One region of the Arthrobacter sp. TS-15 genome, then DNA from elsewhere that is predicted to be linked to it. Evidence: predicted binding sites of a transcription regulator. Region 1 holds the regulator's gene; each other region holds the start of a gene.

Region 1 (7,915 bases):
AAGCCGTGCGGGTCAGCATGAAATGGCCAAGCATGTGACCCGGGCTATTGAAACCGGGGAGCATTTGCTGGTTCAAGCGGGAACGGGAACGGGCAAGTCTTTGGCTTACCTTATTCCGTTGATCGCTCACTCCATGGACAGCAACAAACCGACGCTGGTGTCCACCGCCACCCTGGCACTCCAGACCCAGATTGTCGGCCGTGATCTTCCCCGGCTGCTGGAGACCATCAACCCTGCCCTTGAGCGCCCCGTCAACGTGGCGTTGGTCAAGGGCAGGGCCAATTATGTGTGCCTGCAGAAGCTTGAAGGCGGGTTCCCCAGCGAGGAGCCCTCCGAAGGGCAGCTGTTCTCCCTGGGGGAGGACACCAGCGTCCCTCACTTTGCTGCCTCCATGGGTGGACCCCAATCGCAGCTGGGCAAGGAAGTGGTCCGCCTCAGGGAATGGGCGGAGAAGACCACTACCGGAGACCGCGACGAACTCATGCCCGGCGTCACCGACAGGGCGTGGCGGCAGGTTTCCGTCACGTCCATGGAGTGCCTGGGTGCCCAGAAGTGCCCCGTGGCAGAAGAGTGCTTCAGTGAGCTGGCCCGTTCAAGGGCTGGTGAGGCCGACGTCGTAGTCACCAACCATGCCATGTTGGCCGTCAGCGCCTTTGAAGGCCTGGCTGTCTTGCCCGAGTACGACGTCGTGGTGGTTGATGAGGCGCACGAGCTTCAGGACCGGGTAACCGGAGCCGTTTCAGGACAGTTATCCGTGGCCATGGTCCACGCGGCGGCATCAAGTGCCCGCAAGCATACGGCCATCACCGTGGACGCCCTCAACGCAGCTGCGGACAGCTTGGATATGGCCATAGCTGGCGTGCCCAACGGTCTGTTGCCCAACGGCCTCAACGACGAACAGCTGGATTGCCTTGACCAATTGCGGGACGCCACGCGCGCCGCGCTCTCGGACTCGAAGACGGATTCTTCAAACGCGGTCGACGGCGGACGGCAGCTTGCGCGCTCACGGCTCATGCTCATCCTGGAACTGTGCGAGCGGATGCTCGCCTCGAAGGAGAACCGCGAAGTGGTCTGGTTCTCGCGGAACAGCACGTTCGACCCCCAGCAGGGATATTCTCCGCCGGACGAGACAGCTCCTGCATTGATTAATATTGCCCCGCTCAGTGTGGCAGGGCGGCTTCGAGAGGGGCTCTTTGCCGGCCATACTGTGGTGCTGACCTCTGCGACCCTGGCCATCGGCTCGGCCTTCGAGCCCGCCGCGGGTGGTCTTGGCCTGATTGGAGACGGCGCGCCGAGCTGGACGGGCATTGATGTGGGATCGCCCTTCGACTATCCCAAACAGGGTGTTCTATACGTGGCAAAGCACCTGCCCAAACCGGGCCGCGGTACTTCGCCGGAGGCGCTGGACGAATTGGAAGACCTCATCCGGGCGTCCGGGGGCGGAGCGCTTTGCCTGTTCTCCTCGCGGCGTGCTGCCGAAGAAGCCGCCGATGCCATGCGGCTCCGGCTGGATGTGGACATTCTCTGTCAGGGAGAATCGACCATGGCGGCCCTGGTGAAGCAATTCGCGGACGAGCCAGATACGTGCCTCTTCGGAACCATGTCCCTGTGGCAGGGGGTAGACGTTCCGGGTGGCTCATGCCGACTGGTGGTTATTGACCGCATTCCCTTCCCACGTCCTGACGATCCCCTGATGACTGCCCGTTCCCGGGCGGTTGCCCAATCGGGCGGGAACGGTTTCATGGCCGTGTCAGCCACGCACGCTGCCATTCGGCTGGCGCAGGGCGCTGGCCGACTGATCCGCTCGACGGGAGACAAAGGGGTGGTCGCGGTACTCGACTCCAGGCTTTCGACCGAGCGCTACGGGGGCTTTCTACGTGCCGCCCTGCCGCCGTTCTGGGCCACCACGGACCGGTCGGTGGTTCGAGGCGTTCTGGAACGTCTGGGCTCGGCTAAAGCCCCGTAATGCACAGCTTCCCGTGAACACCTGCTGGTGTCCACGGGAAGCTGCGTTTAAAGGGCGTGAGCGCTTAAAGAGAGCGCAGTACCGAGACGACCTTGCCCATGATGGTGGCCTGATCTCCGAGGATGGGCTCGTACTGGGTGTTTTGGGGGAGCAGCCACGTGTGACCGTCCCGCTGCCGGAAAGTCTTCACGGTTGCTTCATCATCCAGCAGGGCGGCAACGATGTCGCCGTTGATGGCATCATTCTGTCGCCGGACCACCACCCAGTCGCCGTCACAGATAGCAGCATCGATCATGGAATCGCCGGCCACCTTCAGCATGAACAGTTCGCCATGCCCCACGAGTTGCCGTGGGAGTGCAAGCACGTCTTCCACCGTCTGGTCAGCCAGGATCGGTCCACCTGCCGCGATGCGCCCCACCAAGGGGACCATGGCGGTATCACTGGCGCTGGCTAGCTCGGTGACGGCCAGGCCACCGGCGCTGCGAAGGGTGGTCGGAGCGTCCACACCGGGGATGGGCCCGCCATCAAGGGTTAGGGGCATCAGCACTTCCATGGCGCGGGGACGCTTGGGGTCCCGGCGGAGGTAGCCGAGCTTCTCCAATTGGGACAACTGGTGCGTGACGCTGGACAAACTGGCCAGACCCACGGTGTCGCCGATTTCGCGCATGCTGGGAGGGTAGCCGTTGTCATTGACTGACCTCTGGATGGTCTCCAGGATCTTTTTCTGCCGGACGGTCAGGCTTTTGGGACTCTTTTGAGGCTGTTGGCTCCGCAGGGGTGCCCCTCCGCCTGTGGCTTTCGCTGCCATGTTCGCCAATGCCTTTCCATTCCGCCCTGATGAGGGCCAGGGGTGTCGGGTCTGCAAAAAATGTCAGACCCTCCTGTTCCACTGAAACAGTGCTGCTTCTTCACTCAAACGTAGGGCAGGCACAGGCGTTTATCAAACATTTGTTCTAGCGAGTCTCGACACCGTTCGTTGATAAGTGCTAAAAATGTCATAGCAAGGTTCGAATATGTGTTCTATAAACCTGATGCTGAAGCTGGATGTTCGAACAAAGCGTTCGAACATCCGGGGCAGGCCCAGGGGAACACAAAGAATTGGCAGCCAGGCACCGGGCATCCCGGAGCGTGGCAATAGCTCAGAAGGGCTCAGCTCATGTCCGCAGTCACTACGTTCGCTGATTTCCGTACTACCCAGGCACCCGCTCGCCTGCGCCTGACCCGAAGGGGACGGATCGTCTTCTTCGGCATCCCGGCCATGCTGTTGGTTGCAGCGTTGCTGAGTCTTGCCGGATTTATCAACTCCCCGGCCAAGGCAGCCGACTCGCAGTCCCAACTGCGTCCGCCTGTTGCCGTCACTGTTACAGTCCAGCCAGGTCAGTCCCTCTGGGGCATCGCCGGCGCTGCCGCTCCCGAGCGTGACCCCCGCGACGTCATCGCCGAGATCATCCAGCTCAACGACCTCCGGGGCGGCCGCATCCTGCCCGGCCAGCAGCTGTTCGTCCCTGCAAACTGATCCCTCGGCACCCGCAGAAATCAAGGGTCGGGCGTCACAGTTAGTCGGCAGTCCCGGCCGCCCCTTAAACTGGGTTGGTGAGTGACCAGCTTGAGCGACTTGACCGACTTCCCCTTCGGACCAACCTGCGTGGATTGAGCCCCTATGGCGCACCGCAGCTCGATGTCCCGATCCTGCTCAACGTCAACGAAAACACTCATGGCGTCCCCGCAGATGTCCAAGCCGCCATCACTGAGGCCGTGGCCGCTGCGGCCACCGGGCTGAACCGCTATCCGGACCGGGAGTTCACCGAACTTCGTGAAGCCTTGGCCGAGTACCTTGGCCACGGGCTTTCCCCGGACAACATCTGGGCGGCCAACGGATCCAACGAGGTCCTGCAGCAGATCCTCCAAGCCTTTGGTGGACCCGGCCGCAAGGCATTGGGCTTTCCTCCCACGTACTCCATGTACCCCCTGCTCGCGAGTGGCACTGACACCGAGTATGTCCGCGGAGTCCGCGCGGACGACTACGGGCTGGACGCCGAATCGGCCGCTGCTCAGGTCCGGGAAACGGGCGCCAACATCGTTTTCCTGTGCTCGCCCAACAACCCCACAGGTACGGGCTTGGGATTGGACGTGGTGGAGGCTGTTTACGAGGCCGGCGAAGCCAGCCAGGCCATGGTGATCGTGGATGAGGCCTACCACGAGTTCGCACACGACAACACGCCGAGCGCCCTGACCCTGTTGCCCGGACGCGAGCGTCTGATCGTCTCGCGCACCATGAGCAAAGCATTCGCTTTGGCGGGCGCCAGGCTCGGATACATGGCGTCAGCCCCGGAAGTCACGGACGCCATCAGGCTGGTCCGTCTCCCATACCACCTCTCTGCCGTGACGCAGGCAACGGCCCTCGCTGCGCTGAATCACCGCGAAGCCCTCATGGCCGACGTCGAGGACATCAAGGTCCAGCGCGACAGGATTGTGACTGAACTGCTCCGCATGGGCCTCCAGCCTGCTGCTTCGGACTCCAACTACGTCTTCTTTGGGGGACTGGAGGATCCACACACTATCTGGCAGGGCCTGCTGGACGCCGGCGTGTTGATTCGCGACGTCGGTATCCCGGGGCATTTGCGTGTCACCGCTGGAACCGAGCCGGAAACTACTGCGTTCCTGGAGGCCTTGGAAGCCCTGCTGGACGGCACCGCGCCGCACCACGCCTAAACTTGTTCCTAGACCTAACCCACCCCTCCGTGTATAAGGATGTCCCAATGAGCGAAACCGGCGCCGCGCCGACCGCTGCCCGCACCGCGCGCATGGAGCGCACCACCAGTGAGTCTTCGGTCCTGGTGGAGATTAACCTGGATGGTTCAGGCGTCTCGGATATCAGCACTTCGGTTCCGTTCTACGACCACATGCTGACGGCTCTGTGCAAGCATTCCCTGATTGACATGACCGTCAAAGCTACTGGCGACACCCACATTGACGCCCACCATACGGTGGAAGACGTCGCCATTACCTTCGGCGAGGTCCTCCGAACGGCACTGGGCAATAAAGCCGGTATTCGTCGCTTTGGTGAAGCCACGGTTCCTTTGGACGAAGCCTTGGCGCACGCCGTCGTTGATGTTTCCGGACGACCCTACCTGGTGCACGGTGGCGAGCCGGCCGGACAGGAATACCACCTGATCGGCGGACACTTCACGGGATCGTTGACCCGTCACGTTTTTGAAGCAATTACGCTTCACGCCGGAATCTGCCTCCACATGAACGTCCTGGCCGGCCGCGACCCCCACCACATCGTTGAGGCCCAGTTCAAAGCCTTTGCCCGCGCGTTGCGTGCAGCTGTTGAGTCCGATCCCCGTGTGGAGGGCATTCCCTCCACTAAGGGCGCACTATGAGCGGCCAGATTCTGAACAATGGAGCCGTGGCCGACGCCATAGCGTCCGTAAAGCCGGAGTCGCCTGAAGGCAAGCCAACCGTCACCGTGTTGGACTATGGATCGGGCAACGTTCGCTCTGCCGTCCGCGCCCTCGAACGTGCGGGCGCGCACGTGGTGTTGAGCTCCAAGCCTGAGGACGTGCTCAACGCTGATGGTCTGGTGGTGCCCGGAGTTGGTGCCTACGAGACCGTGATGAAGGAACTCAAGTCCGTTGATGCCATCCGCATGATCGGACGTCGGGTTGCCGGTGGCCGTCCTGTGCTGGCCATCTGCGTGGGTTTGCAGGTTCTCTTCGAAGCCGGAGTTGAGCACGGCACCGAGTCCGAAGGCATGGCTGAGTGGCCCGGCAAGGTTGAGCTCCTTCCCGCTCCAGTGGTGCCGCACATGGGTTGGAACACCGTGGACGTCCCCGAAGGCTCAAAGCTGTTCGAAGGTGTTGAACAGGAACGTTTCTATTTTGTGCACTCTTACGGAGTCCAGGAGTGGAACTTCGACGTCGTTCAGCCCCGTATGGCTCCTCCCATGGTGACGTGGTCCGAGCACGGTGCACGCTTCATTGCCGCAGTGGAAAACGGCCCGCTCTGCGCCACGCAGTTCCACCCGGAGAAGTCAGGGGATGCCGGGGCCCGGCTCCTGCGAAACTGGGTGGATAGCCTCCGTAAGCCCGCTTCGAAAGAATCCGGAAGCGGTGCCGCTTAGATGTGGTGGTCGGTATTACTTATGGGCCTCGCCGGCCTGCTGGTAGGTGGGGGGATCTCCTTCCATCAGCAGAAAAGGCCGCGTTGGGTTTCTATTTCTTTCTACGTGCTGGCAGGGATGTCCCTCCTGGCCGCCTATCTCCTGACGCTGGGAAACTGAACCAGTCGTTCAACTAGCCGCATCACCCTTTTCGAACTTCAAGGACACACATGACCTCCTCCGCCCAGTCCGTTCTGGAACTCCTGCCGGCCGTTGACATTGTTGACGGCCAAGCGGTCCGCCTCCTCCAAGGAGAAGCAGGCTCGGAAACCAGCTACGGGACCCCGCTGGAAGCAGCACTGAACTGGCAGAACGCCGGTGCCGAATGGGTGCACATGGTGGACCTCGATGCAGCTTTCGGACGTGGAGACAACGCCGCGCTCATCAGCGAGGTGGTGTCGCAGCTCGCCGTCAAGGTGGAGCTCTCCGGCGGACTGCGGGATGACGAGTCTCTTGAGCGTGCACTGGAACTGGGTGTCGCCCGCGTGAACCTTGGAACCGCGGCGTTGGAGAACCCCGAGTGGACCCGCCGTGCGATCGACCGCTTTGGTGACAAGATCGCCGTCGGCCTTGATGTCCGCGGCACAACGCTTGCCGGACGCGGTTGGACCAAGGAGGGCGGCGACCTCTGGGAGGTTCTTGCCCGCCTCGAGGATGCCGGCTGTGCGCGTTATGTAGTCACCGACGTCACCAAGGATGGAACTCTTCAGGGGCCGAACGTGGAACTTCTGCGCCAGATGGTTGAGAAGACCGGTAAGCCTGTGGTCGCCTCCGGCGGTATCTCCAGCCTGGAAGACCTCCGTGTCCTGCGCGAACTGGTCCCGCTGGGTGTTGAAGGTGCGATTGTTGGCAAGGCTCTCTACGCCGGTGCCTTTACTCTGCCCGAAGCACTGGACGTTGCCGGCCGCCGCTGATGCCTCATAACGCAGGTCGCCAGCACGGGGATCAAGGTCAGGCCAGGCGCGAGCTACCCGGCCACATCGCGGCTGCGTTGGCCGGCGCCGGGGGAGCTACGGACTCTGCAGGCCAGCCCTGGGCCGGTAGGAGCCTCAGCGGTGACGACGCCAAGATCCACAATTTTGAGGACGACGACGGCTCAGCGGACCCCGGGTACGTAGCCGCCGTCGCGGCTCTGATCAACGGAACCGGCAGCGAGGCAGACGTTGTGGCCTCCTTGGCGACGGCACGGGTTTTCGTTCCGGTAGTTGCTCAGTTGGCTGAAGAAGCAGAAGGCGTTGACGGCCTGCACGCTGACAAGCAAGCGGATATGGCTTTGGTCACACTGAAGGCTCCTGATGGCCGCACGGCCATGCCGGTCTTTACCTCCGCAGCCGCTCTCGAGGCATGGCACTCGGAGGCCCGGCCGGTTGCCGTTTACGCCGCGCGTGCGGCGCTTTCGGCGGTATCCGAGGGCGCGCAGCTGTTGGTGCTGGATCCCGGTTCCGACTTTGCCTTTGTTGTGCGGCGCCCGGCCGTGTGGGCCCTTGCCCAGCAGAAGGACTGGACGCCGTCATACCTTGATGATCAACTGGAGTCAGCTCTCGCTTCAACGGTCTCGGCCTTTCAAACGGTCCGGCGCCTTGAGACGCAACCCGGCGGCGGTGTTGCGTCGCTGACGGCCGATGGCCGCCAGGTCTCAGGAGGCGGTGCGGGGCCGGAACTACGCGTTGTTCTTTTCCTTGAGGATGGACTCGACGCCGTAGCAGTGCAAACTCTCGTTGCCCAATTGAACGAGGCGTGGGCGCAAATGGATTCCTTTGCCGAAAGCGTTGATTCCATGGAAG
Region 2 (7,915 bases), on a different contig from region 1:
TGCGTTCGCCCTGGGGCTCGCCGTTGTGCTGGATGGTCAGGTCCGATTCCAAGGCGTGGACATCCTGGTGTCCGAACGCGGGCGAGTAGAGCTCGATTGTCTCCGGGTCCGCGTGGTGCAGGCTCTTGGTGGGGTGGCGGAGGATACTGCTGCGGTAAGGAGCGTAGTCCAGGCGCGGCATGGTTTCCGGGCCTTTGCCATTCTTCAGGGCCTCGGCGTAGCGGTCCCCGATGCCCTTGATCTCAGCACTGAGATCGGCCTGGGTTTCCACTTTCTTGGAATCGTGCGCAGCGTGTGGCTCAGCGGCGGGCACGAGCTCCTCGGATTCGAGCGCTGGTGCTGTCTGTTCTTGCGGCACGGCCGGCTCCTTTCGGTTGATGGATTCTCTTTGGTTTCGGGTCTAAGCCCGGTGGAGCGAGTCGTATTGGACGGCGTGGCGCACCGGGGCGTTGGGCGCCCCGTAGCCGTCGTAGTTGCCGCGGCGCTCCACCATTTCGAAGAACACACTGCCCACAGTGGCCGTGTAGAAGTGGAGGAACTCGCCGTTGGCGTCCCGGTCATAGAGGAGGTTGAGCTCCTTGAGGGTGGCCAGGAATCCGGGTTCAAGATCGAACCGGGCGTCCAGGTCCTCGTAGTAGTTGGCCGGAATCTGGAGGAACTCAAGGCCACGATCGCGGGCGGACCGGGCCGTAGCCACGAGGTCTTCCACGGCGAACGCGATGTGTTCCTGGTACGTTTTGCGGGCTTTTTCTTGTGCCTGCTGGGCCGGAGCCAGGTTGAGCACCAGCCTGACGGCGCCGTTGCTGGTCTGCATCACCTGCGAGCGCACCAGTCCGCTGGGGCTGGGGACCTCCGCGAAGGGTTGCGGTTCCAAGGCGAGGGCGCTGGTGTAGAAGAGGACGGCTTCGTCGAAGTGCTGCCACGGCTGGGCGAGGTTGACGTGGTCAATGACGGCGTTCTGTGCGCTGGAGGCGTGTTCCAGACCCTCGCCGAACTCGTGCGTCCACGCCGCCGTCCCGTCCGGGCTGCCCTGGCACAGGAAGATCTCGGTGGAGTCAGGGGCAGAAATGCCTTGGAAGACTTCCTCGTCGGCCTGGACCTTGCGGGCCACCACGGGCGCCTTGAGCTGCTGGGCGCGAGCGGAGGCAATCACTGGAGAGTCGACGTCGAACCCCAACGCGGCGATAGCCGGTTCGGTGTGCGAGGCCGCTTGCTCGTTGATGATGACGCGCGCCTGGCCCATGGTCCAGAGCTGGACATCCTTGGTGCGGTGGCGGCCTTCGAACCCGAAGCCGAGCTGGCCCAGGAGCTTCTCAAGCTGAGCGGTGTCGTCAGCCTTGACCTCGGCAAAGTTGAAGCCGGCGGGTTCGCTCACCTTGGGCAGCGTGGCCAGTTCCATGGGATAACGACGGCGGGACGCGGCTTTGTCTTCCGGTGCATCTGCCACGGAGGTGCTTGCGAGCCACTTGGCGCTCTGTTCCTCCAGCCAGATGAGGGAGCGCATGGCATCCACGGCGGTGCGCTCGGTGTCCGACTGGCGGAAGACATCATTGAAGACCTCGAGGGAGACCGGGCCCGTGTATCCGGCACGGACAACGTGGCCCATGAACTTGGCAAGCTCGAACTGGCCCTCACCCGGGAAAACCCGGTAATGGCGGCTCCAGGACAGCACGTCCATGGAGAGCTTGGGGGCGTCGGCAACCTGAACGAAGAAGATTTTCTCCGCGTTGATCTGCTCGATCGGCGCGGTGTCCCAGTCACGGGAAAGAATGTGGAAGGAGTCAAGGCAGGTGCCGAGGTTGGGGTGGTCCACCATCTCAACCAGGCGGTAGGCGTGCTCGTAGTCGTTGACGTATTTGCCCCACGCCAGGGCTTCGTAGGCAACCTTGACGCCGTGCGCCCCGGCCAACTCTGCCAATTCCGCGAGCTGCTCGGCTCTGAGATCGTCGTCGTCAATGGTTGCCGTGGCCACGTTGGAGCAGACCAGGATGGTGTCCATGCCCAAACGTGACATGAGCTTGAACTTGGCCTCGGCCCGCTTGAGGTTGGCCTTCAGCAGGTCCGGAGTGACGCCGTCGAAATCCCGGAACGGCTGGTAGAGATCCAGGCCCAAGCCGAGGTCGGCGGCCATTGTCCGGACCTCTTCCGGGCTGTGGGGGGACGTGACGAGGTCCTGTTCGAAGATCTCGATGCCATCGAAGCCCGCAATCGCGCAGGCCTGCATCTTCTCCTTCAGCGTGCCGGACAGGCAAACCGTGGCGATTCCGGTGCGCATCAGTTGGCCGCCTTTGCCAAGAGCGCCTCTTCTTCGGCGGCGATCAGCTCCAGGAAGTGCGCCCGCATGCGATCGCGGTCCGCCTCGCGTCCAGTGATGAGCTGGAAGGCGTCGGCTGCCTGACCGACTGCCATGCGACCGCCGTCGAGGACGTCGCATCCCTTGGCCCGCGCCTCGCGGACCAGTTGCGTTTCGATGGGGCGGTAGACGATGTCCGCCACCCAATGCCGCGGCTCCACCAGGCCCATGTCCAAGGGGAGCCCGGGGTGGGCCGCCATGCCGATGGGAGTGCAGTGCACCAAGCCGTCAGCGAGGGGCATGATCTCGGGCAGCTCGTTGATGCTCCGCGGCGTAACGGTGGCTTCAGGGAAAAGCCCCCCGAGCTCGGCGGCACGTTCCGCGGCGCGGGCGGGATCCATGTCCACCAGGTCCAGGGTGCCGACGCCGGCTTTGAGGAGTGCGTAGGCGACGGCGGAACCGGCACCGCCTGCACCTAACTGAACTACGCGGTCTAGTCGCGCCTCGGGGAGGCCGTCCGCGAGCGCCGAGCCGAAGCCGGAGAAGTCAGTGTTGTGGCCAATCAGCCGGCCGTCCTGAATCAGGACGGTATTGACGGCACCCAGGCGCGCGGCGTCGTCGGAAATTTCATCAAGGTGCCCCAGCACCAACTGCTTGCACGGATGCGTGATGTTCAGTCCGTTGAAGCCCATGCGCTGCGCCGCCGTCAGGAGATCCCCGACGGCGGTGGCCGGCAACTGCAGTTCCAGCAAGTCGATGGGGCGGTACAGCAAGCGAAGGCCCTGCACATCGGCTTCGCGTTCGTGCATGGGCGGCGTGAGTGAGGGCATGACGCCTTCGCCTACGAGGCCCACCAGAACGGACTCGGCTCGGTTGCTCATCCTAAAGCTCCTTTGACTTCAGCACCGCCGAGCTTTTGGCGCTTTCTGGGGCGCTTCCAGCCGGGGTGTTATTTAGATTACTACAAGTGTTCATATTCCGCACGCTTGTTCTTATCGCGAACATTTCCACAGTGCGCACCCAACCAAGTAGCAGTTAAGCGCGCTTAGAGCCGTCTAAACGCGCACTATTGCGACCTGGTTGGGTGAGGGTCACCGCTGGGGCAGGCGGGCCGCGAGTTCAGCCGCGGCCTCCTGCAGGGTAGGGACGTGGGCAATCAATTCCTCCATGCTCATGCGGAACACCGGGACGGCCGTGGCGAGGGAGGCGAACGCATGGCCCTGTGAGTTGAGAACCGGAACAGCGACGGCGCGCATGCCAATCTCGTTTTCTTCATCCATCACCGCGTAACCCTGGCGTCGCACCTGCTCGATCTCCTCGCGGAACTTGTCGCGGTCGGTAATGGTGTGCTCGGTGAGCGGATCCAGGGGGAGCTCCTCCAGCAGCCTCTTCCGCTCGATCTCATCCTCAAACGCCACGATCGCCTTACCCACGGAGGTAGTGTGCAAGGCGCCCAGGTGACCGGGGTCGCTGGTGACCCGAAAGGTCTTGGGTCCGTCCACCTTGTTTACAGTGAGGTGATGATTGCCGTCGCGCACGGACAAGATGGTGGCCTCATGCGTAATTTCAGTGACACGCTGAAGGACGGGCAGCGCCGTTGCCGCGAAGCCGTGGTGATTGGAAACGCGCTGGCCGAGCTGGAAGACGCGTAGTCCCAAGTGGTACCGACGCCCATCGGGCTCGTAGTCAACAAATCCATCGCGGGTCAGTGAACCCAGCAGTCTGTACGTGGTGCTGAACGGGAGATTCGCACTCCTTGCCAGATCCGCCGCACTCGCCCCGCGCGGTTCATTTCCCAATAGAACCAACAGGCTCAAGGCCTTGCCGACCATGTCGGTCTTTGTGTCCTCTTTCACACTCATGTTTTGATGCTCTCACATAGTGAGAGCTATTTCTAGATGGTGGTGACATCTCTTGACAAGTGACCCCACTCACAGCCACTATTGCTGTATTGCACAAGTAGCTCTCACCATGTGGTTACTAATGCAGGGATCGACCGGCCGCACCATGCTTGGGTCTCCCCACAGAAGCCAGATCCGCGACATCGTCGTCACAGAAGGAACACCCCATGAGCCAAACAATGCCGTCAGCGACGCCAGGCACTGAAACCACTTCCGGAACCCCCAAGAAAGCCGCGCTTGCCAGCTTCCTGGGCAGCGCCGTCGAGTATTACGACTTCTTCATCTTCGGCTCTGCCGCGGCCCTGATCTTCCCCCACGTCTTCTTTCCCTCCGCCGACGCGAACGCGGCCATCATGTCCTTCGCAACTTTCGGCTTCGCCTACGTTGCCCGCCCCGTGGGTGCGGTGATTCTGGGTCACTTCGGTGACCGCATTGGCAGGCAGAAGGTCCTGATGTTCACGCTGGTCCTCATGGGGGCAGCCACATTTGTTATCGGCTGCCTCCCCGACTTCAAGACCATTGGCTGGTGGGCTCCGGCCCTGCTGGTCCTCGCCCGGCTCTGCCAGGGCCTCTCCGCTGCAGGCGAGCAGGCCGGCGCTTCCTCCATGACCCTTGAGCACGCCCCGGACAACCGCCGCTCCTTCTTCACCTCCTGGACCCTCACCGGTACACAGGGTGGCCAAATCCTTGCAGCCCTCGTCTTCATCCCCGTGGTGGCCCTGCCGGATGACATCAAGTACGGCATCGGTTGGCGCATCCCGTTCTGGCTCAGCGCTGTGGTAGTACTGGTGGCCTTCTTCATCCGCCGCACCCTGCACGAACCGCCCGCATTCGCCGAAGCCAAGAAGAACAACCAGATCTCCAAGCTCCCCGTTGCCGACCTCCTCAGGCTGCACTGGCGCGATGTTCTCCGCGTGGTCTGCTGCGCCTTCATCGCCGCCGTCAGCACTGTCTTTGGTACGCTCGCCATCAAATACGCCCAGGACGTTGCCGGCGTCAACAGCACCATCACGCTCTGGCTGGTGGTCGCGGCAAACGTTGTTGCCCTGGGAACCCAGCCACTGTTCGGCATGCTCTCGGACAAGATCGGCCGCAAACCCGTATTCATCTACGGAGCTTTGTCCAGCGCCATCATGACGCCGGTGTTCCTGCTGACCCTGGAGGGCGGCAATGTGCCGCTGATGTTCCTGGTCTCCGTTGTCTACTTCTCCTTCGGATACGCCGCAGCCAACGCAGTATGGCCGTCCTTCTACGGTGAAATGTTCAGCACCAAGGTCCGCTTCTCCGGCTTGGCCATCGGTACGCAGCTCGGCTTCCTAATGGCAGGCTTCGCTCCCGCAATCGTCACCGCCCTGGGTGGCACCAAGCCCGGCGGTTGGGTCCAGATCTCCATCTTTACCGCGGTCATCTGCGTCATCGCAGCTGTCTCGGCCATGACAGCCCGCGAATCAGCCAAGACGCCCACTGCGGAACTTGGCATCCACAAGCCACACCAGCACGTCTAACCCCGACGCTCCTGCCCGGTTACTCGGCCTGGAGCAACGGAAATGCCCGGCACGTCCTGTGACGTGCCGGGCATTTTGCTGCTCGCGGGCCGGGTCTGGCACTGGGCGGGAGCGCAACTGGGCAGGAGCGCACAACGGGAGGGGCGCAACTGGGCAGGAGCGAGGCGCTAATCCCCTACCGCGGGTCCACCACCACCTTCTGGAAGGCCCCCTGGCCGGTGCCGACGTAAAGGAACAATGTTCCATCACCGGCGATTCCAACAACTGAAGGATTCCCCAATCCCGTAAAGCCATTCCCCAAAGCGGCGAAGGTAGAGAACATGTTCCAGCCTGCCCCCAGGGAAGCCCGTGTCAGGAAGCCCCCGTTGCCGTTGCCCGGGTAGAGCCACAGTGAGCCATCGCTTCCGCGGGCCATGATGTCTTCCCGGCCATCGCCGTTGAAGTCACCGCCCTGCATGACTGAATCGAAAATGTTCCAGCCGGTTCCGATCTGCCGCCATGACTGGAAACCACCGGCTCCGTTGCCCGGGTAGAGCCAAAGATTTCCGTCGGCGGCCCGCGCCACGAGATCGGCTTTGCCGTCGCCCGAAAAGTCGCCCGGTGCCAGCATCTGCGTGAAGCCTTGCCACCCTGTGCCAATCTGTTTGCGGGCCAGGAACTGGCCGCGCCCATCCGTCGGATACAGCCACAACACACCGTCAGAGGTCCGCGCCACAAGGTCCGGGTGGCCATCGCCGTCGAAATCTCCCGCACTGAGAACGGAGGTGAACGCGGCCCACCCAGAACCCACTTGGACCCTTGGCAGGAATCCGCCGGAACCGTTGCCGGGGTAGAGCCACAACACACCATTGGTGCCGCGGGCAAGGATGTCCGCGACACCATCGCCGTCGAAATCTCCTGCCTCCCACACCTGGCTGAACTGGTTCCACCCGGCCCCAATGGCCAGCCGATCGGCAAATCCCGAACCGCTGCCCGGGTAGAGGCGCATGGTTCCTGACGAGGTCGCGGTCAGCACGTCCGACTTCGCATCACCCGTGAAGTCCTGCCCACTCACGATGTCGCCCACCGAATTCCAACCACCCCCGAGGTTGATGCGGGGCACGAAGCCACCCCAGCCGTTTCCGGGGTACAGGTAGAGAGTGCCGTCGCTTGTCCGCGCCAGCAGTCCGGCACCGGCACCGCTAAAGGAGTCGTCGGAAGTGATGCTGGTGAAGCCGTTCCAGCCGGAGCCGATCTGCGACCATGCCCGGAATCCACCTTGGCCGTCGCTTGGGTAGAGCCACAGACTGCCATCGGGCTTGGTGGCCATGAGATCGGGGCGGGCATCGCCGTCGAAATCCCCCACGCCAATGAGGTTTGAGAAGCCCTGCCAACCTGATCCGATCTGCCGCTTGGCCAGGAAACCGCCGCGACCATCGCCCGGATACAGCCACAAGGCACCGTCGCTGGTGCGTGCCAAAATGTCCCCGCGGCCGTCGCCGTCAAAGTCCGAGATACCGGTGATGGCATCAAAGATGTTCCATCCCGAGCCAATCTCACGGGGATTGTTGAGCCTGTTACCGGGCAGTCCTGTGTACAGCATCAGGGAGCCGTCCGCCTCACGGGAGAGGACGTCGGCGAGCTTATCGCCGTCGAAGTCGCCGGCCGAGAACCGAATCTTCGCCGTGAGCTTGGGGTCGGCAAAAATAGTGACCGACGCCGTTGTGGTGGACACCGAATTGATGGTCACCTGAGTGCCGGTATAGGTGGTGAAAGTGCTGCCGGCCTGCCATGCGTGGTTGGTGGCGTACCAAGGTTCCGGGAATGGCTTGGTGGACGGCATGAGGATCAGGGACGAAGCGACCGTGGCTCCGCCGCGTTGGACGATCTTGACGCCCCTGTTTCCTGCTGGCTTGCCGGAGTCGTCCAGGTAGCTGTCATATCCGGCGGCCTGCCGCAGCTCAAGGTAGTAGACCTCTTTGCTGATGGGATCCGTGAACTTGATGGCACGCTGGGCATCCGTTCCACCCCATGGTTTGAGCGTGTAGGTCTTAGCGCCGGTGGCAATCCCCACGTCCCGGATTTCGTCGCCACGACCCAGCCCCGCGTAGTCCCAGAGCGAGCTGCTCACCACGGGCGATTCGAATTGGGCGGCACCCATGATGTCCGTCGTGTCACCGTACTCCCGGATGTAGCACGAAGGATCCGTGAACCGACCGTAACCGTCAACGCCGACG
Region 3 (7,915 bases), on a different contig from region 1:
CAGGCTTCAACAGTGTGTGGTCAATGTAGGAGGCGATATTTGCAGAGGCGACGGCTTCGTTGCTCATGGGATCCTTCCGTGCAGGGCGTGGCCGGCCCGGTGGCCGCAGGGTTGTCACTGCCCGTCAAAGGACCATCTTGCCACATGCCCCAAGTGCCGCCCGGGCCGCCGCCGGCACAGGGTCAGGCGGCAATCAGCGTCTGCTGATCCTCTTTTCCCGCGCTGAGGAGCAGCCCGGAGGCGCACAGCATTGCAGAGGAATCGGCGGAGAGAAGCAGGCCCAAGCGGAGCCCGTCGCAGGACGCGGCATCGCCGATCGCCCAGATTCCCGGCACGGAGGTGGTGAGGTCGCGCCCCACTGAAATGCCGCCGTCGGAAGCTATTGTGAGTCCGGCGCTTTCGGCGAGATCGTTGCGGGCAGTGCGTTCCTCGGCCAGGACCACCAAGTCGCCCTTCATGCTGCTGCCATCTTCGAAGAGGATGCCGGTTGCCGGCAGTGCGGAACCTTGAGGACGGGCGTCGGGTCCGGTTCCGGCGTCAGTGCCCGGGAAAGGCACGACGGCGGTGGGGCGGAGGGTTGTGCGGACGGGGCGGACGCCGCGGGCCCGTAGCACGGCCTCAGCCTGGCCCGCTGCAGGACCGTTACCCACCAGGATTCCCAGCGGGCGGCGGCCCACCAACCGGGTGACGTCTTTGACCGCTTCGCCGATGGAAGCGGCGTCATCGATGGTGGAGTAGCTCAGGCCAGATTCGGCGCCTGCCACCGGCGGAAGGGCCGGGGCCGAGCCGGTGGCGATGACCAACTGGTCGTAGGAGAACTCCATGCCGTCCACGGTGGTGACGATCCTTGCGTCGGCGTCAATGAAGCTGGCCGCCTGGCCGAAGCGGACCGAGACCTGGGGGAGTTCGGCGAGTTCCAACAGGGCCTCAGGGCACTCGTCGCGGTTGCTGAGTACTGTGATGGTTCCCCGGAAGGCGCGCTGCCGGGAGTCGGACCCGCCGGCGAGTCGCCGCACCAAGGCCTGGGCCGCTGGGCCTGCGCCTGCAATGACGATGTGGAGGGAAGGTGCGGACGGGATGGCGGACATGTTTGGCCCTTTCGCTCATGTGACCTGCTGTTGTTCATCAGCGTAGGGGTCCGGTTTTTCGCGGGTGTTTCGCCGCTGTTGCCATCTAGGGCCTATCCGTAGCGTGGTGTTTACCGGCCGGTAATAACGTGCGTCACATGTGGGTTCCGCCGGGCCGGCTTCAAGGCCCGTCTGGAGCGGTGATAGTGCAGATGTAATGATGGACGCATGAGCCACGTCACGTGCGATCTGACTGTTTCCCTGGACGGATATGTTGCCGGTCCCAACCAGCGGCTGGAGGAACCGTTGGGCGACGGCGCAGAGTTCCTGCACAGATGGATGTTCGAGGAGCCGGAGGCGAACGCACCCGAGATTGAGGCGATCCTGGCGGCAGGTGCCTTCATCATGGGACGCAACATGTTCGCAGGACCCGGACCGGCGGCGTGGGATAAGGAATGGCGGGGTTGGTGGGGCGAGGAGCCGCCGTATCACGCCCCCGTATTCGTTCTGACCCACCATCGTCGCGAGCCGTTGGAGATGGAGGGCGGCACAACTTTTTACTTTGTGACCGACGGCATTGAATCGGCGTTGGCGCAGGCCCGGGAAGCGGCTGCGGACAAAGATGTAGCGATTGCCGGGGGAGCGCAGACAGCCCGCCAGTACCTTTCAGCCGGGCTCATGGACGAGTTGCGGCTGCACATTTCACCCATGATTCTTGGTGGCGGGGAGCGATTGCTCGACGACGTAGGGAACCTGACGCTTGAGCAGACCGGGGTGCGCGGGACCGGGTTGGTCACGCACGTACGGTATCGACCCAACATAATAGGGTCATGACCCGTTCCCTCCGAGCTGTGGCCAGGGCTGCCATGGTGGCCGTGATCGTTTCTTTCCTGACGGCATGCAACGCGCCGGCGCCACTGCCCGAACAGGACCCCCGATCCATTCCGCACGACGCGGACACCGGGCAGACCATTGCTGAAGCCCGCGAGGCCATCGACGCTATTCCCGGGATTTCCGTTACCGACTTTGCAGGCGGAGGCCCACCTAATGTGAAGGGCAACACCGGTTACGCGGTGGCGTTCGACATTGAGCCCGGGTACACCGTCACCTACGGCGACTTGCTCATCGACTACATCGTCCGCAACGTGTGGGCTGTGGGCGAGGGCTATATGCCCAATACACAGATCCAGATCTCTGCGAGCACCGCCGACCGCGAGCCATTCTTCGACCTCACAGCCGCAGCCGTGGGCTCTGCCTGGCTCAGCCCGCAAACTTCCACGCCCTCGGAGCACAACACCGTGATTATCCCGCTCAGTGCTGATGACCCGGAGGGGGCGCGGAACCTCTCCCTGTTCAAGAAAGACGGTTCCTGGCCGGGCGTCATACCGAAGCCTTTCTCCTATGACGTCACCGTCAAGAGTGGCTGATCCCACGCGACAGCCGCTCCGCGCATTAGAGGCCCCCGCGGCCGTGGTTTGCCTGAGTACAGGGCGTCGAGGACGCTAAGGTCGGCGCCGCTGACACTTGCCTTACCGCTGGCGCGTGACCTTGCGTGTCTGGCGGAACTCGGAACCACAGCACTACCGAGGACACCATGAACCTGAGGACCAGCTTCTCAACGCTGGTGGCAACAATGTCGGGGGTCCGCTGTACACTGAATTATCGAACATATATTCGAATAAAGGTGTGTTGTGGGCGTGATAGTCGGCCCCCGCGTGATAGATGCGGGCTTTTCCCTGATGTCAGTACTGTTGGCACCTATTCCTGTGGCGGCGGGATATCCCTCGCCTGCGCAGGACTATTTTGATGGCCGGATCGACCTCAATGAGCACCTGATCAAGGATGCCACCAGCACGTTCGTGGTGAGGGTGACGGGTCAGTCCATGGAGGGTGCCGGGATCAGTGACGGGGATGAGTTGATCGTTAACCGGGCACTGGAGCCCAAAGATGGGTCCGTCGTCGTTGCTGTCCTTGATGGTGAGTTGACCATCAAAAGGCTGCGCGTCACGCCGTCGGGAGTGGTGCTGCAGGCGGACAATCCCAAGTATCCGGACATTCGAGTGCCCGCGATGTCGGAGCTGACCATTTGGGGCGTCGCCACAACGTGCCTGCATCACATCTGACTGAATCCAGCCGGTGGGGCTTCGCACCCTCTGGGTCGCCAAAGCCCTCCCGGGCCTCTTCTTTCGCACGATGGTGACCGTCGTTGGAATCGCCGGAACATTCTCCCTGCTGGCGGACCTCCAAGTAGCTTTCCATCAAATGGACCCGCTTCTTCAGCCATGGGTGTTCGTCTGATTGGGCGTCGTAAGCGTGAAGACTGGCAGTCCGGGCGGGGTCGAAGAGCTTGAGTACAGAATTGCGTGAATACAGTCATCGATGTACTTTTTTCGTATGGAGACGCTCACTCACGCACCAGTTCTGGCCCGGTTCGGCTATGCGGTGTCGGACCCAACCCGCGCCCGGATCCTTCTGGCGCTCTCTGATGCCCCGTCCTATCCCTCGGATCTGGCAGATTCGTTGGGGGTCTCGAGGCAGAGCATGTCCAACCATCTGTCGTGCCTGCGGGGCTGTGGGCTCGTTGTGGCCGTTCCTGATGGGCGGCGGAGCCGGTATGAACTGGCAGATGCCAGGCTTGGTCACGCCATCAAAGACCTGATTGGTGTCGTCCTCGCCGTGGACCCGGCCTGGTGCGCCCCGGACGGGACGTGCCTGGTATGAGCGCGGTCCTCGAAGCTCCTGCCTCGGAGCGCCGGCTTGTCCTGATGCGTCGCATCCGCCTGTTCGCGGCCGCAACCATCACTTATAACGTCATCGAGGCGGTCGTGGCGCTCTGGGCCGGAGGGATCGCGGACTCTTCGGCGCTGATCGGCTTCGGACTGGACTCGGTTATCGAGGTTACTTCGGCTCTTGCGTTGTCCTGGCAGTTCTCCGCCAAGGACCCGGAGCGGCGTGAGCACCTGACGTTGCGGATCATTGCCATCTCCTTCTTCGCCCTGGCCGCGTTCGTGGCCGTGGACGCTGTCCGCTCACTGACCGGGGCGGGTGAGGCCCAGCACTCAACCCCGGGCATCGTTATCGCTGCGTTGAGTTTGGCGATCATGCCCGTGCTGTCGTGGGCACAGCGACGTGCCGGGCGGGAGCTCGGTTCCAGGACCGCCGTCGCCGATTCCAAGCAAACCCTGCTCTGCACCTACCTCTCCGCAGTTCTGCTGATCGGTCTGGTCCTGAACAGCACCCTGGGCTGGTGGTGGGCCGATGCCGGCGCGGCGCTGGTCATTGCCGGTATCGCCGTCCGCGAAGGTATCAACTCCTGGAAAGGCGAGGCTTGCTGCACTGTCCCGCACGCCGATCACGGCCACGCTGACGAAGATGATGACGACTGCTGCGCGCCCACTTCTGAGGCGTCACCAGTGTCCGCTCCGGTAGTCGTCGAACTCGCGCGCCCAGCCGCCGCAGAGCCAGCGGATACTTGCTGCGCAGGCTGCAGATCGGATGCCGTGGCGGAGCCTGTCAGTGTGAAGCTTGGATCAAAGCCGGCTGATCGATGAGCGCAGTCATTTCCGGCCGAAGGGTCCGCATCGCGATTTGGATCCTTCTCGGCGCGATAGTGGGTGCCGGCGTGATCTGGTACGCAGTGCTTACCGCCAACAAGCCGGCTCCGGCCGCCCCACTCGCGGCCACTGACGCCCAGCTCGTCAGGGAGAACAGTCACCGGGTCACGAGCCCGGCCATCGAGAAAGCCCAGCTGGTCGAGTTCCTGGACTTCGAGTGTGAATCCTGCCGCGCCGCTGAACCCTTGGTGGAGGAACTGAAGAAGGAATACGGGGACCGGATCACGTTCGTCCACCGCTACTTCCCGTTGCCCGGCCACCGGAACTCCTGGACCGCCGCGCTGGCTGTGGAAGCCGCCGCGCAGCAGGGAAAGTACCAGGAGATGGCCTCCAAACTCTTCGCAACCCAACCCGATTGGGGCGAAAAGCGCGACTCCCAAGCGGCTCTGTTCAGGACGTCCGCGCAGGAACTCGGTTTGGACCTGGCGCAGTACGATGCCGCGATCGCCGACCAAGCAACCAAAGACCGGATCAGCCACGACGTCGCCGACGGCAAAGCCCTCGGCGTGACCGGCACCCCTACGTTCTTCCTGAACGGAAAGAAACTCACCCTGAACACCGAAGCCCAATTCCGGCAGCTCCTCGACGAAGCCGTGCGGTCGGAGTCGGGGTCGGAAACACCAGCCGGCGGCGAAGCTAAGGGCTGAGGGGCTGTGACATCAGCGTTGGTTGGGGATGTCCCGTCGGAGCCGTAGCGCGACCCATAGACCGCAGCGACGGCATATGTAGGGTGGGTTCGGAGCCGAGAGCGTGGAGTTTGCTGCGTTGCATCGTTCTGCCGCAGCACGAGCAGGTCGCGGTGTCAGATTCCACTGTTCGTCAGCGCTTCTGCTAGCTGATCGACAGTCGGTAGGCCGGCAAAGCCATCCGGAGTCATGTAGATACGGCAGGCCAGCTCGCTTGCGGGCGCGCCCGCTGGGAAGATGTCGGTTCCGTTCAGGGTGATCGTCGGCGAGCCGGCGAATCCGGTGTTCTCGGTATCTGTCGCTGACTTCAGTACCCGAAGGTGAACTTCAACGTCGCCGCGGCCCACGCAGCTCAGGGCCTCTTTGAGACGCTCGTAGGCTTTGACTGTGTTGGGGCACCCATCAATGTGCAGCAATTCCAATCTCATAGGACCATTGTCTCCGTCATCCCGCGTGCTGCGGTAGGGCCGCTCTGGACCCGTGCGTTGCCGGGGAACAGGGTCCCCCGAGTCTCAGGGTGCTGGACGTTTGTGGGCCTGTTTCTGGCGGCCCGCCCGACACCGTGACGTACCAGCGGGAGCCTGTCAGTCTGTGAAGCCCGGTGAGACGGGTAAGGACTGCCGGTGGGAGTTGTGGCGAGAGGAGTCGAAACTGAGGACATCTTGGTTGCGTTCAGGCAGTGTCCCGTGGGCCACGGGGAAGGACCGGAGCCGCCGGGTGGCCGCGTCCCAGCCGAGCGAATCCAGGCCATCAGGGGTCACCGTTACATGCCCTTCCTTGAGTTCGCGCAAGAGCTACTTGGATTTCCGTACCTCTGGCATCCTGCCTGATCGGACTTTTCCACAGTCCGGTGGGCGGGATGTTTTCTTGTCGGGGCCCGAGGGTACAGTAGAAGCATTCGAATATATGTTCGAATCAACGGCGTGTCCTGCACTGAAACGGGGGCGCGCATGCTATCACCAAGCCAGGGAGTGGAATGTCCAAGCCAGCGCTCATGCACCGCATGCAGGAGATTGCCCATGTGGATATCAACTGCTTCTACGCCTCGGCGGAGCGTGCCTTCAACCCAGCGTTGGAGGGCAAACCGTTGATTGTCCTGTCCAACAACGACGGCTGCGCCGTGACCAGATCGCCGGAGGCCAAGAAACTGGGGATCGGGCTGGGGGAGCCGTGGTTCAAGCTTGCGCCGCGTGCCAAGGAATGGGGGCTCATAGCACTCTCAAGCAACTACGAACTGTACGGAGACATCAGCTCGCGCGTCATGGAGCTCCTGGCCCGGTACTCAGCATGGCAGGAGGTGTACTCCATTGATGAGGCGTTCCTGGGAGTGAAGGGGCAACCTGAAGACCTGTGGGAATTGGGGCGCACCATCAAGGTTGCGTGCCAACGGCACGTGGGGGTTCCAGTTTGCGTAGGTATCGCGCGCACCAAGACACTGGCCAAGCTCGCCAACAAATGGGCCAAGCATAATCCGGCCTTCAACGGTGTGTGCCGTTGGGACTCCATCCCCGAGGCCCAACGCGAAACACTCATGGCGCGGCTCTCCGTGATCGAGATCTGGGGTGTGGCCAGCAGGCTCACGAAACGCCTGAATGCGATGGGGATCTTCTCTATCTTGGACCTGGTCCGGGCCGACCCTGTGGCGTTGAGGGATAAATTCTCCATCGTCATGATGCGCACTGTCTTGGAACTGCAAGGCACGCCCTGCATCCCCATGGAGGAAGAACGAATCGGGCGGGACCAACTGATTTTCTCCCGGTCTTTCTCCACGCCGATCACCACGGCCGCGGAGTTACGTCAGGTGCTCAGCGTCTACGGTCAGATGGCCAGTGCCAGGCTGGCCAAGCACGATCTTCAGGCCAAGTTGCTGACTGCCTTTGCTGCAACATCGGTCTACAACCCCAACGACAAATCGTTCCCCACTGTCAACGTCAAACTACCTATGCCAACCTCGGACCCCGTTCTGCTGACCAAGGCCGCACACGCTCTGGTTCCCAGGATCCAAGAAGGCGTTAGGTACGCCAAAGCCGGGATCATGGTCACTGACCTTCGCCCCAGCGGCAATCAGAAACCATTGGAAATCTTCGAGAACCCGCATGAAGAGCGGGGCATAGGCCCCTTGCTGGAGCAAGTCAGCAAGCGGTATGGCCGGGGCTCCATCGGTTTGGGCCATGCGGGCATCAAGGGCGGCCCGGACTGGTCCATGAAACGGGACATGCTCAGCCCCCGCTACACCACCAACTGGGACGAACTTCCCCTGGTGAAGGCGGCCTAGCGTGGTAGGGAAAACCGTGGCAGGAGACCTAAGCCCGCAACCGGTAACCGCGCTTCACCACGGTTTCCACGAGCTTGCCGTCCGGAAGGGAGGACCGCAGCCGGCTCACCGTCATGTCCAGGGCGTGCACAGAGCCGCGCAGGTCCAACAAATCAGAGAGAGCCTCCCGGGACAGTACAGCTCCACCCGCACCCAGCAGCGCTCGTAACAGCAGCAGGGGAGCCGGTGCAAGGTCCACCACCTCGCCGTTAATCCGCAAGCAGCGTCCGCGCA
Region 4 (7,915 bases), on a different contig from region 1:
TGATCAGGACGAAGGATTCCTTGGGGGTCTCGCCCAGCATGTGGGGGACGTAGGCCAGGATGTCGGCCGGGGTGCTGATGTTAATGCGGTCGTTCATGGTTTTGTGTCCTTTGCAGAGGATTGGTGAGGGAGCGGTGTGACCCGGCCAGCTACTTTCTTTCCTCCCCCGTTGTTTTTTGGCTGCTGGCGAAGCTTGCGGAGCTGTGGCCGACGGAGGCCTGTCTACCCTTGGGCAAGGTGTGGGAAATTCCCGGAGGAAATAAGCGACGCAGGAGCGCCGTAGGGACATTTCCTGCACCGCAGGCCCCGGAGCCTGCGGAGGGGCTAGACGGGGTGGAGCGGACACATAGAATCCGAAGGACAGCAGCCAAAAAACGTCGTAGACACACAGGACCGGACACGGCGGAGCTCTGCGACGTCGGGACCGGGCCCAACAGCCGGCCACGGAGCGAAGCGGAGAGGCCGCCCTTGAACTGGTTGAAGCGCAGCGGAAACCAAGGCGAGCCCCGCGAGCATGCTTGTTCCCTGGCCACCGGGGATCCGACCAGGTCAATCCCGGCCAGGGTTTGCCGCACGCACCCGGTGAGTAGTGCCGGCTCTGGGCGGGAACGGCGGTCCGCCGCCGGCAACCACCCACCAGAGCCGGCCACCTGCGGCGGACCGCCCGCCCACACGAGGCGAACGGCCCACCCTCCGGTCTACTCGCGGCGGTCGTGGAGCGGGATGGCTCCGTACTGTCCGGCTGCGCGTCGAAATCGTGAGTCGCTGCTGAAGATGAACGTGCCGCCGAACATGTACCACGGGGCTGTTTCGTCGTCTGGGGCGACTGGCTCGGCGTGGGTCACGGTTTCGCGGTGGAGGCTCTCGTTTTTGACGAGCCGGACGGCGGGCCGTTCCTCGGTGGCTTCGAAAACGGGGTCGATGCCCTCGCCGATGACGGTTACCTCCATGACGCGGGCGGAAATGCCCTGATTGGAGAAGTCCGTGCCCAGGGCGTCGCGGTAGATCAGGGCGGTGATGCCTTTGGGGGCTGTGGTGGCGTTGCTCATGTGCTGGCTCCTTTGAAGTGGTGGGCGCTGTACTGCCCGGCTCTGGCCGGGCAGTACAGCGGTTCTCAGTTCCTGCTAGTGGAAGGTTGGGCGGTGTTCTGCGGCGAACAGGACGGCCACGGCTTCGTTGTGCCAGTCCAGTGCCGCATATTGCCGGGTGGTGGTCAGCTCGCCGGGGTTCACATTCGCCTCGGTGGTGACGGCTGCAGCCATGCCGCGAATGTGCGCGGCGAGGTCTTCGGCTCCATCGCTGCTGTAGGCCACGGGGGATTTCTCCACGATTGCGGCGAGGGTTTCGAGGAAGACCACGGTTTGGGCCGGGCTGTTGGCGATGCTGCGGTTTTCGGTCATTGTCATTTGTCCTTTGCTGGTTTGGTGCCTTGCCGGGCGGCGGGGGTCCGCCCGGCAAGGAGTCGAGGGTTGTTAGGCGGCGGCTGCTGGTTGGAACGTGGGCGGGATGCGGTAGCGGCTGGGAAGCTCTGCAGCGGCTTCGGGCAGGTCTGCCGGGCCTTGGGCTTGCCCGTTCTTCCAGTGGGAAAAAGCCTCTTCCGTGATCGCGTCCCAGAATCGGGCCTTCGTCCGGTAGACCGACGTTTTCACGTCGCCTTCGCAGTAGGTTGCCATGCCGAACAGGTTTCCGATCGCGTCGGCGGTGCGGGTTCCAGCGACCATGACGTAGGGCCACTGGCCGAGGTCCCAGCCGTCAGATCCCCAGCTGGGGATCACGACCCAGCCATGTTCTGAAATGACGTCCATCCAGTCGTAGCCGTCATTCAAGTGGTAATCCACGAGGACGGGCACATCGTGGATGGTTTCGCCGGTGTCCTCGGTGGTGATCGTCTGGACGCTGATTGCGTTCATGGTTTTGTGTCCTTTGCAGAGGATTGGTGAGGGAGCGGTGTGACCTGGCCAGCTGCGGGTCTCCCCTCCCCCGTTGTTTTTTGGTTGCTGGCGAAGCTTGCGGAGCTGTGGCCGACGGAGCCCTGTCTACCCATAGGGCAAGGTGTGGGAAATTCCCGGAGGAAATAAGCGACGCAGGAGCGCCGTAGGGACATTTCCTGCACCGCAGGCCCCGGAGCTTGCGGAGGGGCTAGACGGGGTGGAGCGGACACATAGAATCCGAAGGACAGCAGCCAAAAAACGTCGTAGACACACAGGACCGGGCACGGCGGAGCTCTGCGACGTCGGGACCGGGCCCAACAGTCGGCCACGGAGCGAAGCGGAGTGGACGCCCAAAGGGGTGCGAGCCCCGCGAGCATAGTGGCCTCAGGGGCTAGGCTGGCCTCAATCTTTAGGATGGGATACCTGAACCGTGGAGCTACTCATTGGAAGCGTTGTTGCGGGAGTGGCCTTCCTTATCGGTGTTCTCGTGGTCGTAAAGCGCAAAGCGCTCAGCAAATTGATGGAAGGCTCTCAGCAAGCCAGGTTTGGTAAGACGGGCACCAAGTTGATGCGTCGGCCGGAGCCTGGGTACATGGTCGTTGTCGGGCTAGGCGCCGTCCTCATTGGAGTGGCGATAGCGATTGTGTTGGTAACCCGCTGACTTCGTAGGAAGGCTCATGCGGAGTCCAAAGGCAACCCGGGCCGGTAGGGCGGGCCGCCGTGTGGCAGCCCGCCCCGGATCCGGTTAGCTTTCGTCTTCCTTGGGGACTTTTGTGTTGGCGCGGTACGCCATGATCGAAGCTCCCAGTGCTGTGAGTGAGAGAACGAAGTTCACGATGTCCAGTGGTTCCATGAGGTTTCCTTATCGGTGAGTAGGACTTAGTCTGAGAAGGAGCCGGTGGCCGCAACCGAAGCGGTCACGACCACCGGGTTTCGTAGCTACACCTACTTCCTTGCTTTACGCTTACGCTTCCGAGTTGCAGCTCGGGAGCGTTTGCTCTTTAAGCGCGCGTTCCGCAGGGAGAGTAGAGCGATGACAGCTGTCATCAAGCTCACGACCGAAGTCGCGAGCTTGATCGCTTCGTCGATGCTCATGTAGCCACCTCCTTCCTGCCCCGCCGTGCGAGGCCCCCGCTGATCCAGCCGGTCGAGGGTGGGCCGTCAACCCCGAAGAGTGACCGGGGAATCCCGCGAAATAAGGGAGCGCAGCGACCGCGTGGGATTGCCCGGTTGCGTGGGTTGACGGGTCGGGCCCCCGGACGGCTACGATCAGTGGCCTTGTACGGAGAACAACCCAGCCACATGTAAGGCAAAAGAAGCTATTACAGGCCGAAGCGCAGCGAAGGTCCGTTCTGGTCTTGGTCCTTTAGGCTGGGGCCATGGACGAGTCCATTCCACGGGAACTGCAACCACCGGTGGCTGTTGCACTGGCGAAACTCGTCAAGACATTCCCCGGCCCGCGGGCGCTGCCCGGCCTCATATATTCAGAACCCAAGTGGGATGGATTCCGCACGATCATTCTGAGCGATTCCGACGGAGTGACTCTGTGGAGTCGGCAAGGCAAAGAACTCTCCCGCATTTTTCCCGATCTCTGCGCAGCGGTGCGGGTCCAGGTACCGCCCGGCGTTGTCCTGGACGGCGAAGCAGTCGTATGGAACGGGGACCGGCTGGACTTCGAGGCGCTGCAGCGCCGCATGGTCAGCTCCCGGACGGCTCTGCCCGCCCTGGTCCATGAGCTGCCAGCCTCCTTCGCCGCCTTTGACGTGCTGGCCGTTGCCGGGCAGGACATCCGGGGCGTCCCGTTCACGGGCCGCCGGCAGCTGCTCGAGGAACTGGCCCGGGACTGGACCGCCCCCTTGAACCTCTCCCCCACCACCACGGACATGGAAGTGGCCAAGACCTGGTTGAAGGACCTGCCCGCCACAGGAGTAGAAGGGCTGGTCTTCAAGAGCGGATCAGAACCCTATCCGGCCGGGCTGCGCTCCTGGTTGAAGCTGAAGACAAAAAGCACTTTGGATGCGGTCTGCGCGGCCGTGATCGGGCCAATATCGCAGCCGCAGGCGATCATCGTCGGCTTGCCGGTCGATGGGCGGCTGCGGATCGTTGGCCGGTCCACGGTCCTCTCGACACGGGTAGGGCGTGAGCTGGGCCGCCAGCTCAGCCTGGCACAGCCAGGGCATCCCTGGCCGGAAGAGATAAGCGAGACCTCCCTGAATAGATTCAGCAAAGATAAAGGGCCGGTTCACCTGACACTGGTGGAACCGATCGTGGTTGAGATATCTGCCGATGTTGCGTGGACCGGTAAATCCTTCAGACATGGCATCGGTTACATACGCGTTAGGCCTGAACTGGACCCTGTCGACGTCGAACTCCCACCGCACCTCCAAAACCGCTAACGCTTCCTAGTCGCGGTGGACGGGTTGTGCCCACTGGGGGCAGGTGGAGCCCTCCGCACAGCTCAAAGCTGTCCCCTATTGGTGTGCAAGCCGTCCCCGGTGCCCCCGACGGCTATTTCGTCGGTCCCTTGGAGTACAGTTAACCCGAACATATATTCGAATAAAGGGCGTGTTGTGGGCGTGATAGTTGGCCCCCGTGTGTTAGATGCGGGACTCTCTCTGGTGACAGCTCTGCTGGCACCGGTAGCGGTGGCCGCCGGCTATCCCTCGCCCGCCCAGGACTACTTCGACGGCCGGATCGACCTCAACGAACACCTGGTCAAGGACGTCACCAGCACCTTCATCGTCCGGGTCACCGGGCATTCCATGGAACAGGCTGGCATCAGCGACGGTGACGAGCTGGTGGTGAACCGGGCACTGGAACCCAGAGACGGTTCCGTGGTGGTGGCGGTCCTCGACGGGGAACTGACGATTAAGCGACTGCGGATCACGCCCTCGGGCGTGATCCTGCAGGCCGACAACCCACGCTTCCCCGAAATCGAGGTTCCGGCCTTGGCTGAACTGACGATCTGGGGCGTGGCCACGAGGTGCCTGCACCATGTGTAATGCGCGCTTTTCCGCTAAACGGGAACTCGGTGGCGTCAATGTCTAAGCCTGCGGTAATGCGCCGGATGCAGGAAATCGCGCACGTGGACGTGAACTGCTTTTATGCCTCGGCCGAGCGCGCTTTCAACCCATCCCTGGAGGGTAAACCGGTCATCGTGCTCTCCAACAACGACGGCTGCGCGGTCACCCGCTCCCCCGAGGCAAAACGCCTCGGCATCGACATGGGGGACCCGTGGTTCAAGCTCCGGCCCAGGGCCAAGGAATGGGGTCTGGTGGCCCTGTCGAGCAACTACGAGCTGTACGGGGACATCTCGGCCCGGGTGATGGAGCTGCTGGGCCGCTATTCGGCCTGGCTTGAGGTGTACTCCATCGATGAGGCGTTCCTTGGAGTCAACGGTGAACCGGACGAGCTGCTGGCCCTGGGGCGTGAGATGAAGGCCGCGTGCCGGCGGAACGTCGGCGTGCCGGTCTGCGTCGGAATCGCGCCGACGAAAACGCTGGCAAAGCTGTGCAACAAGTGGGCGAAGAACAACCCTGCTTTTGGGGGCGTGTGCCGGTGGGAGTCAGTGCCTGCTGAGCAGCGCGAAGCGCTGATGGCAAAGCTGTCCGTGGTCGAAATCTGGGGTGTGGCCACCAGACTCACCAAGCGCTTGAACGCGATGGGGATCTTCTCGATTCTGGACCTGACCCGGGCGAACCCGGTCGCGATCAGGGACAAGTTCTCTATTGTCATGATGCGGACCGTCCTGGAACTGCAAGGAACGCCGTGTATCCCGATGGAAGAGGAACGGATCGGCCGGGACCAGCTGATCTTCTCCCGGTCCTTCTCCACCCCGATCACCACCACCGCGGGTTTGCGGCAGGTCATGAGCGTGTACGCGCAAATGGCCTCGGCACGCCTGGCCAAACACGACCTGCAAGCGAAAGTGCTGACGGCGTTCGCCGCGACGTCGCACTTCAACCCGCACGAAAGGTCCTTTCCCTCGGTCTGCCTGGCGCTGCCGATGCCGACCGCTGACCCGGTGTTGCTGACCCGGGCAGCCCACGCACTGCTCCCCCAGGTCCATGAGGGTGTGAAGTACGTCCGGGCCGGGATCATGGTCACCGACCTTCGCCCGTCCGGGAACCAGAAACCCCTGGAGCTGTTCGAGAACCCGCACGAAGAACGCGGCATCGGGATCCTGCTCGAAGACGTGGCCAAACGGTACGGACGCGGATCCATCGGGCTCGGCCATGCCGGGATCAAGGGCGGGCCGGACTGGTCCATGAAACGCGACATGCTCTCCCCCAGGTACACCACCCACTGGGACGAACTCCCCCTCGTCAAGGCCGCCTGACCCGGCGCCAAGGTAAGAAAGGAAACCGCAATGACTCTTGCACCTGAATCACCCACGACCGGCCATGCCGTCGATGTCCGGTTCAGCCCCGACGGCACACCGTTGGCGATCCGTCACGACGGCCGGATCTGGATGGTCGATCCCGACGTCCACACCGTTCACTGGTTCACCAGAGACGCATGGTGGGAAACCCGGGCCCGGGCAGCAATCGGCACCGGCGATCTGGTCAGCATCGAACACTGGCAGGTCCAAGCCAAGCTCCCCTCTGCCAATGCCGAACTGCGCACGTTCATGCTGCGGCGGGAACCGCTGGCCACGGCGTGGCAGCTCGAATCCATCAGCTAGTGCCGGCTGACTTGTACCGTTCCCCAGTCCCTGAGCAGCTGTGGGAACGGATCCGCAACGAATTCAGCCTCCCGAGCTTGGAGCAGGTCCGCGAAAGACTCTCTGCCATGCACGAGGATCCTGAACCGGTGATGCGGCAGCTCGTCCGCGTCTTCATTGGAGAGGGAGGGACCTATTGCCCTGGTTACCAGTTCCGGCCTGACCTGAACATGGATCCGGTCGTGGTGGAACTTTTCGAACGTGCCATGGAGCTGCGGATCCCACACAACTATTTCGCGCTGTGGATGATGGTCCCCTCCCCCGGCCTGCAAGGATCACGGCCCGTGGACCTCCGGCGCAGCGGCGAGGCATCGACCCTACTGGCGGTGCTCGAACGGACCTTCACGATCGCGGCAGCCTAGGATATGGGGGTGAAAGTGATCCTGACCGTAGAGGCCGGCAACGGCGAACTAAGCCACGTCGAGGCCGAAGGCAAGACGTACGAAGAAGCCAAAACCGCCGCCGAATCAATGATCCCGGAAGGCTCCAAAGCCATTGTCCTCCGCACGGACTAGCAAAACCCGCCCTAAGAGCCGGGACAAGCGAACCGCGGAACAGTCCGCCCAGCTGATAGCCAAGTTCTACAAAGACCACGGATACTTGCCCACCCAGCACACGCCTTCCTCCGGGGAACACAAACGCCTCGCGCTGGCCCTTGAGCGGCTACGCCGGCTCAAAGCCGCTGGGGACCTCCCCGAAGATGCCGCCCGAATCCTGGATCAGGTTTATCCGAAGTGGACTGCCCGGGCTGATCACGCCGGTGAGCGCTGGCAACGCACGGCAGAGGACTTCATTGCCTGGGTCACGCAGAACGGCCGGTTCCCGAGCGCGTCTTCTGACGATGAGGCAGAACGCTTCCTGAGTCGGTGGTTGTTTCGGCAGCGTTATGACGCACGCCGGGAACGCTTCCCGGCTCGCGTGCGTGAGCTCGATGCCCGGTTGCCTGAATGGCGTGAGACGTTTTCCGAGCAGGAACGGCGCTCCTACGTCGAATCGGCGCAGCAGATAGCTGCCTATGTTCAGAAACATGGCAGGTTGCCCGCCCCCGATGACACGAGCGGGAGCGAGGCCGAACGCCTTGCAGGAGTTCTGTTGGTTCTACGGAACCAACAGAGGCGCGGCCTGCTCGCCAAAGAAGCTATTCGGACGCTCGATGCCGCCTTCCCCGGGTGGCTGGACGGAATGTCGCTCAACGTCGAACGACATTGGCAAAAGCGGGCCACCGACTTTATCGAATGGGTCAAGGAGAACGGAAGGCACC

The links. Region 1 encodes LexA, which represses DNA repair genes until DNA is damaged. Its sites were predicted from a motif close to TCGAACANNTGTTCGA; they were not measured.
Region 2: EU811_RS05170 (shikimate dehydrogenase) is a predicted target of LexA. The motif match lies at 3,272-3,287, and genes of this name have one in related genera.
Region 3: EU811_RS18710 (LexA family protein) is a predicted target of LexA. The motif match lies at 2,730-2,745, and genes of this name have one in related genera.
Region 4: EU811_RS22160 (LexA family protein) is a predicted target of LexA. The motif match lies at 4,472-4,487, and genes of this name have one in related genera.

The regions. Positions count from the first base shown of each region.
Region 1 covers NZ_SDXQ01000043.1:44,814-52,728, reverse strand. The annotation lists gene EU811_RS17680 (ATP-dependent DNA helicase) at 1-1,966, shown strand, start outside; gene lexA (transcriptional repressor LexA) at 2,031-2,774, opposite strand; gene EU811_RS17670 (LysM peptidoglycan-binding domain-containing protein) at 3,123-3,482, shown strand; gene EU811_RS17665 (histidinol-phosphate transaminase) at 3,560-4,678, shown strand; gene hisB (imidazoleglycerol-phosphate dehydratase HisB) at 4,726-5,352, shown strand; gene hisH (imidazole glycerol phosphate synthase subunit HisH) at 5,349-6,092, shown strand; gene priA (bifunctional 1-(5-phosphoribosyl)-5-((5-phosphoribosylamino)methylideneamino)imidazole-4-carboxamide isomerase/phosphoribosylanthranilate isomerase PriA) at 6,302-7,045, shown strand; gene EU811_RS17645 (SseB family protein) at 7,045-7,915, shown strand, end outside.
Region 2 covers NZ_SDXQ01000012.1:46,542-54,456, reverse strand. The annotation lists gene pcaH (protocatechuate 3,4-dioxygenase subunit beta) at 1-358, opposite strand, end outside; gene EU811_RS05175 (bifunctional sugar phosphate isomerase/epimerase/4-hydroxyphenylpyruvate dioxygenase family protein) at 401-2,275, opposite strand; gene EU811_RS05170 (shikimate dehydrogenase) at 2,275-3,174, opposite strand; gene EU811_RS05165 (IclR family transcriptional regulator) at 3,385-4,155, opposite strand; gene EU811_RS05160 (MFS transporter) at 4,362-5,699, shown strand; gene EU811_RS05155 (FG-GAP repeat domain-containing protein) at 5,875-7,915, opposite strand, start outside.
Region 3 covers NZ_SDXQ01000047.1:8,610-16,524, reverse strand. The annotation lists gene deoC (deoxyribose-phosphate aldolase) at 1-67, opposite strand, end outside; gene EU811_RS18725 (FAD-dependent oxidoreductase) at 183-1,088, opposite strand; gene EU811_RS18720 (dihydrofolate reductase family protein) at 1,296-1,901, shown strand; gene EU811_RS18715 (hypothetical protein) at 1,898-2,494, shown strand; gene EU811_RS18710 (LexA family protein) at 2,759-3,190, shown strand; gene EU811_RS18705 (ArsR/SmtB family transcription factor) at 3,462-3,788, shown strand; gene EU811_RS18700 (cation diffusion facilitator family transporter) at 3,785-4,618, shown strand; gene EU811_RS18695 (DsbA family protein) at 4,615-5,328, shown strand; gene EU811_RS18690 (thioredoxin family protein) at 5,484-5,795, opposite strand; gene EU811_RS18685 (Y-family DNA polymerase) at 6,344-7,642, shown strand; gene EU811_RS18680 (uroporphyrinogen-III synthase) at 7,671-7,915, opposite strand, start outside.
Region 4 covers NZ_SDXQ01000065.1:1,623-9,537, reverse strand. The annotation lists gene EU811_RS22185 (DUF4192 domain-containing protein) at 1-97, opposite strand, end outside; gene EU811_RS22180 (hypothetical protein) at 699-1,049, opposite strand; gene EU811_RS22175 (hypothetical protein) at 1,125-1,400, opposite strand; gene EU811_RS22170 (hypothetical protein) at 1,473-1,910, opposite strand; gene EU811_RS22165 (ATP-dependent DNA ligase) at 3,311-4,327, shown strand; gene EU811_RS22160 (LexA family protein) at 4,502-4,933, shown strand; gene EU811_RS22155 (Y-family DNA polymerase) at 4,972-6,270, shown strand; gene EU811_RS22150 (hypothetical protein) at 6,301-6,615, shown strand; gene EU811_RS22145 (hypothetical protein) at 6,615-7,016, shown strand; gene EU811_RS23705 (hypothetical protein) at 7,026-7,169, shown strand; gene EU811_RS22140 (hypothetical protein) at 7,150-7,915, shown strand, end outside.